3 regions of the Candidatus Symbiopectobacterium sp. NZEC127 genome follow, and region 2 is predicted to be linked to each of the others. Evidence: predicted binding sites of a transcription regulator. Region 2 holds the regulator's gene; each other region holds the start of a gene.

Region 1 (2,275 bases), on a different contig from region 2:
TGTCACCAATTTCCTGACCAATTTTCCCGTCCAGCACTTTGTGCATATGATCTTCATCACGGAAAATATAGGGCAGGGTAAACACTTCGATTTCTGGCAAAATGGCAGCAACCGGGGTCATGGAGACGCGAATAATATCGATGGCACCCAGTTGCGCCTGCTCAATCATTTGCTTCTCATCGCCTAATACCCCGCCTGGAAAGGTTTTTATTTCCAGTTTTCCATCCGTGGCGGCCTTTAATTTCTCTCCCATTTTTTGTACGGCTACCACATTGGGATAGCCTTCGGGGTGAACATCGGATGCTTTGATTTGCAATGCGCTGGCTGAATAACTCATAAACAGCGTGGCGGAGCTTAGGCAGATGCCTATCAGTGTTTTGGATAGCTTCATTCGGGTCTCCAGAAGTCTCGAGGATATATTCGTGGTACGACTATTATTGTTCTATAAATAAAACCCGGTGCGTAATGAAGAGAATTAAAAAATTAAGTCAAAATAATTTCCCCTCATATTCAAGGGTAAACTAACCTATTATACCACTTTGCGGAATGACTCGTATCACAAAAGCGCAATATAGGTAACTGAATGAAACAATTGATGGTAATTGATTTCTTACGTGTCATTTGAATGTCTATAGTATTGTTTTTAGTGCCATTAATTATTTCTGATAAGGTCTTTCCTGTAAGACAACTTATCGATGTTTACTCAACAATGGTGTAATAACTCAAAGTCGATCACAGAACGCGACTTTTGTTGTTCCTGGGCTGGCAAATTGGCAGACCCGCGAAGTCGTCATGCCAAATCAGTGTTTTCCCTTATGGATATTAGGGTTTTTTGTGCTCAAAAAGCATAAATACTAATGAGAACTACTATCAATTCGTGCTCAGTTTGATATCATTTCCCGTCGATTCGTTGCACTATTCATTGGTGTTGTACTATTCATTGGTATAGGTGGAGGCACAGCGTGAAAACGGCTGTCGGTCATATTTTTTCCCAGGCATTGCCCGCCTGGCTTACACAACGCGGCGCGTTCAGCGCATTTTCCCGTAGCATGTTGACGGCTCTGGTTTTAACGGCGGGGCTGGTCACGTCAGCAGGACTAAGTGGAAATGCGTTTGCGGCACCGGCCTCTACGCCTGTTGCCAACGCCGCTGCCGCCAGCGCACCACAGGCTGCCGCTACGGCATCGACGCCTTTGGCGGCTGAACCCGCTGTCGCAGGGGCTGCTGCGGTGCCTGCATCGCCGTTGGCTCTGCCGCAAGGCAGTGCAGGCAATATCATGAAAACCGATCTTTCCGTCTGGGGCATGTATCAGCATGCGGATCTGGTGGTGAAATCCGTGATGATCGGTTTGCTGCTAGCTTCCGTGATTACCTGGGCGATCTTCTTTGGTAAAAGCGTCGAACTGCTGGGTGCCAAACGTCGCCTGCGTCGCGAATACGCGGCGTTGGAACAGGCACGCACCTTAGATGACGCTGCGGATGTCGTTGAGGCCTTCAAAGCCGACAGCACCGCGGCGATATTGCTGGCCGATGCGCAAAATGAATTAACCCTTTCTGCCCGTTCTGATGACAATAATGGCATCAAAGAGCGTACCGCTTTCCGTCTGGAGCGCCGCGTGGCGGCTGCCGGTCGCCATATGGGGCGCGGTAACGGCTATTTGGCAACGGTCGGGGCGGTGGCACCCTTCGTCGGGCTGTTCGGTACGGTCTGGGGCATCATGAACAGCTTTATCGGCATCGCACAAACGCAAACCACCAACCTGGCCGTGGTCGCGCCGGGGATCGCCGAGGCCCTGTTGGCCACCGCGGTTGGTCTGGTCGCCGCCATCCCGGCAGTGGTGATTTATAACGTGTTCGCTCGCGGGATTGGCAGCTATAAAGCGCTGATGGGTGATGTGGCGGCACAGGTGCTGCTGCTGGTGAGCCGCGATTTGGATGTGGCCGCGAGTAACGGTAACCGTTTGACTGCAGCTAATCAAAAACTGCGGGTGGGTTAAGTTATGGCGATGCATTTGCACGATGATACGAGCAGTGACAACGAGATGCATGACATCAACGTCACGCCGTTCATTGACGTGATGCTGGTGCTGTTGATCATCTTTATGGTGGCAGCGCCGCTGGCGACCGTCGATATTCGTGTCGACTTGCCGGCATCCACTGCGGTGCCGCAACCCCGCCCGGAAAAGCCGGTCTATTTGACGGTGAAAGCGGACAAACAGCTGTATGTGGGTGATATTGCGGTGAGCGAGACCGGGCTCACCACGCTGTTGGATGA
Region 2 (2,275 bases):
ACCGAAAACATTGCCAAGACAATCCAACAGCAACTGGGCAGTGATGTTGCAGAGGTTCATGACATCGCCAAGAGCAGCAAAGAAGATATCGAAGCGTTTGATATCCTGCTGCTGGGTATTCCGACCTGGTACTATGGTGAGGCCCAGTGCGATTGGGACGATTTCTTCCCGACATTGGAAGAAATTGATTTCAATGGAAAAATCGTTGCCCTGTTTGGCTGTGGTGACCAGGAAGATTACGCCGAATACTTTTGTGACGCGATGGGAACGCTGCGCGACATTATTGAACCGCGCGGGGCAACGATTGTCGGCAATTGGTCAACGGAAGGTTACTATTTCGAAGCCTCTAAAGGGTTGGCAGACGACAACCACTTTATCGGTCTGGCGATTGATGAAGACCGTCAACCTGAACTGACCGGTGAACGCGTGAGTGCCTGGGTCAAACAAATCAGCGAAGAGCTCAACCTGAAATCACTGGCCGGTTGATCGCCACTGTTTTACATAAAAGCCCTGATAGCAATGTCAGGGCTTTATTAATAGATAAAACCGATTAAATTAATAGAAACATTTTTTTAACTTCCTGGTCTAAGCCTGTACAATAGTACCCATCGGTTTTGTACGTTTATCAATTTTCTCCATTTTACAACAAGAGATTGCGCGCAAATGCACACTTTCTTTATGGAGACGGTATTGTTAACATCCCATGGTTTTCATTTTTAATGCGCGGTTCTATAATTGAGACGCCATTACAATTTTTGAGCCGACCGATGTCATAGGCTTAATTGCCCCCATCGACGAGAAAGCAACAGGACTAAACCCGCATGACTGACAATAACACCGCATTAAAGAAGGCCGGCTTGAAAGTCACTCTGCCAAGACTGAAGATTCTGGAAGTGTTGCAGGATCCGGAGTGTCATCACGTCAGCGCGGAAGATTTGTATAAAAAACTGATAGATATGGGCGAAGAGATCGGTCTTGCGACCGTTTATCGCGTGCTTAACCAGTTTGATGATGCCGGTATTGTCACCCGTCATAATTTTGAAGGTGGTAAGTCAGTGTTCGAGCTGACACAGCAACACCACCATGACCATCTTATTTGCCTGGATTGCGGACGCGTTATTGAATTCCGTGATGAATCTATCGAAGCGCGTCAGCGCGAAATCGCAGACAGACACGGTATCAAACTGACTAACCACAGTTTATACCTCTATGGCCATTGCAGTACGGGCGACTGCCGCGAAGAAGAAACGCTCCACGACCCAAAATAAGTCAGGTTTTTTCTGATTGATGCCATAAAAAAACCGCCCAAACAGGCGGTTTTTTCATTTCAGTCAAACGCTGGCCTCAGCCAACCCAGGTATCACGCAGACCTACCGTGCGGTTAAACACCAGATGCGTTTCGCTCGAATAGCGGCGATCGGCACAGAAATACCCTTCGCGTTCAAACTGATACGCTTTTTCTACTTCTGCCTTTGCCAAACTCGGTTCAACAAAGCCCTGAGCCACTTTTAGCGAATCCGGGTTGATGGTTGCGAGGAAGTCATCCGCCGCACCTGGATTTGGCATGTTGAACAGGCGATCGTAAAGGCGGAACTCAGCCGGTAGCGCATGTGCGGCAGAAACCCAATGAATAACGCCCTTCACTTTACGCCCGTCAGCCGGGTCTTTACTCAACGTTTCGGCATCATAAGTGCAATACAGCGCGGTGATAACGCCCTGTTCATCTTTCTCAACCCGTTCCGCCTTGATGACATACGCATTGCGCAAACGCACTTCTTTACCCAGTACCAGACGCTTGTACTGTTTGTTCGCTTCTTCACGGAAATCGGCACGATCGATATAAATCTCACGGCTGAACGGCACCTGACGCGTTCCCATTTCCGGCTGATTCGGATGATTCGGCATGGAAACCCACTCTTCGTGGCCTTCTGGCAGATTCTCGATAACCACTTTTACCGGATCCAACACCGCCATGGCGCGCGGCGCATGCTCATTCAGATCGTCACGAATACAGGATTCCAGCGCCGCCATTTCGACATTATTATCCTGTTTGGTCACGCCGATACGACGACAAAACTCACGCACGGAGGCAGCTGTGTAACCACGGCGGCGCAGGCCGGAGATGGTTGGCATGCGAGGATCGTCCCAGCCTTCAACCACTTTTTCCGTCACCAGTTGATTCAGTTTGCGTTTGGACGTCACCGCATATTCCAGGTTCAAGCGCGAGAATTCATACTGACGCGGATGACAAGGAATGGTGATGTTGTCCAACACC
Region 3 (2,275 bases), on a different contig from region 2:
TAAAGGCGCTGGCGAGGATGCCCACCAGCGCAATAAAGTTGATACCAAGGACCGCAATCAGATGTTGCGCATCGCTCCATTGCAACAAGATAAACAGCGCGATAATGGGGAAGATCAGGGAATATTCGTGGTGACGCGTTTTGATCACCTCAGTGTGCGACTTCATGGCAGGCGGTTCCTTATCAAAAGTATTGAATCTCACTGGCAGTGCCGCACGCCTTATTGTTCTCTTCACTCATGCCAGGCGGGTAGCGACGGCAATCCATGTGCAAGGGTGTGACGTTGCGGAAAAAGTGGCTTAGAGATAGTTATAGCCTAAAAAACAAAAGCAGATTAGCAGAATGCGCGCAGCAGGCGGGAGATTTTAAGTAATTTTACATTCTTGGTGATGAAAAAAAGGCAAGCGGGGAGAATCTGGCAGTTTTCTCCCCACTGTATTGATGTAGCTAGTGAATTTTAGTCCACTCAGTCATCTGGGTTATCCATAACATCGTGGCGTTTCTGGTGGTAATCCTCTTCGTTTAACCCTTCACGCCAGTATGGCACGGCGTAGAGCTGATTTCTCTCAACCTTGAGTTCTCTGCGTACGTAACGGCGCAGTTGCACCACGATGCGGTCTTCGCCCGCCAGCCAGAAAAAGGCGGTGCTGGCGTCAACGTCACGCGTCACGGCATGGAACTGTTGCAGCAACGTCTCGGTGCTGGCGGTCGAGCCGACCACCCAATGCACGCTGAGACCGCTGGGGGCGGCCAGTGTCAAACGATCGGCCTCGCTGTCGATGCGAATAACCGCATGGCCGGTGGCATCGGGGGGCAGCGCGCCGAGCAGCGCCGCAATGGCGGGCAACGAAGAGGGGTCGCCTGCCAGATAGTAGGCGCTGGACGCAGGCAGCATCGGGTGCGGACCACCCGGTTGGCTAATGCCTACGCTGTCACCGGGCTGTGCGTTGCGGGCAAAGGTCACGGCGGGGCCGCCGTGGTCGTGCAGGGCAAAGGCAACATCCACTTCACCCAACTCGGGCCGGAATGCATAAACCGTGTAGGTGCGCACGATGGGGCGCGCCTCACCTTCCGGCCACTGCGGACCGCGTTCTCCCAATGTCGGCAACGTCGGCGCACTCTGGCCGGGACGAGCCAAAAACAGTTTGATATGCGCGGCATGTCGTTCGACTGCCGGGTAGTCGCGCAGGGTGTCGCTGTGAAAGGTGATGCAGCGTAAATGCGGTGAGAGATCGCTAATGCGTTTGACCTGAATTAATCGGGGTTGGGCTGGGCGAATACCTGTCGGATGAGCCATTAAATTTCTCCATCATTCAGCCGATATCATTATTGATTTGATGGACAACATCATAGCATGTTGATGATAGTGATTATCATTTTAGTGACAGGCAAAAAGCACGCGTGGCTAAAAACGCACTGTTCAACATTTTTTCTTACGGTTTCAGCGTTACATTAACCCTTTGTGATTAAGATCAAGCTTGATTGCCACACAAAGAATGCATATTCTGGAATGAGTTGCAGAAATTTTAAGCAGTTACGCTGTTTTTGTCGGAAAGAAAGTACCGCTTATTGTTAAGTTTTTGGCTGTTGGGGGTTTTAAGGTATTGTTAACACGCGATTTTTTACAAAAGGCTGATTGTGGTACGTCTTTTGGTTGTATCGAAGAAAACTTGCTGCTCACGCCTTCGCAGCGAGCGGACTCCCTGAACCAGACGCTATCGCGTCGTCCTGATAGCCCAGTGTGGGTCTTTGGTTACGGCTCACTGATGTGGAATCCGGTGTTTACGCCGGAGGAAGCCCGTTTAGCCACACTTCCCGGCTGGCAGCGTGCGTTTTGCCTGCGCCTTACAGCAGGACGCGGCACAGCAACGCAACCTGGGCGTATGCTGGCATTAACGCCCGGTGGGAAAACGACGGGAATGGCATTTCGCTTACCGGAAGTTTCCTTGCGTGAAGATCTGGAACTGCTCTGGAAACGCGAGATGATAACCGGTTGCTACCGTCCGGAATGGTGCGATCTGCACTGTCAAAACGGCGAGATACTCACGGCGTTGGTGTTTGTTTCGCAAGAGCAGCATCCGCTGATTGAAGCGGATACCTGCATACACCGCGTCGCGCCTCTGATTGCCAAAGCCAGCGGTCCGCTGGGCACCAACGCACAGTATCTGTTTGCACTGGAAGACGCGCTCAAAAAACACGGCATGGCCGATGACTGTTTAACGGCGCTGGCGCAGCGGGTGCGAGAGCTTCAGGAACAGGCGAAGCAGGCACATCCC

What was found. Region 2 encodes Fur, which represses iron uptake genes when iron is present. Its sites were predicted from a motif close to ATAATAATGAGAACNACTATCAA; they were not measured.
Region 1: a site for Fur is predicted at 852-874, ahead of exbB (tol-pal system-associated acyl-CoA thioesterase). Genes of this name have one in related genera too.
Region 3: a site for Fur is predicted at 1,360-1,382, ahead of J5069_RS05335 (siderophore-interacting protein). Genes of this name have one in related genera too.

Annotation. Positions count from the first base shown of each region.
Region 1 covers NZ_JAGFPG010000002.1:143,840-146,114, forward strand. Annotated here, with positions in the region: gene J5069_RS10735 (TRAP transporter substrate-binding protein) at 1-391, opposite strand, end outside; gene exbB (tol-pal system-associated acyl-CoA thioesterase) at 963-1,997, shown strand; gene exbD (TonB system transport protein ExbD) at 2,001-2,275, shown strand, end outside.
Region 2 covers NZ_JAGFPG010000004.1:365,058-367,332, reverse strand. Annotated here, with positions in the region: gene fldA (flavodoxin FldA) at 1-486, shown strand, start outside; gene fur (ferric iron uptake transcriptional regulator) at 822-1,268, shown strand; gene glnS (glutamine--tRNA ligase) at 1,345-2,275, opposite strand, start outside.
Region 3 covers NZ_JAGFPG010000001.1:1,183,304-1,185,578, reverse strand. Annotated here, with positions in the region: gene chaA (sodium-potassium/proton antiporter ChaA) at 1-166, opposite strand, end outside; gene J5069_RS05335 (siderophore-interacting protein) at 466-1,296, opposite strand; gene J5069_RS05330 (gamma-glutamylcyclotransferase) at 1,604-2,275, shown strand, end outside.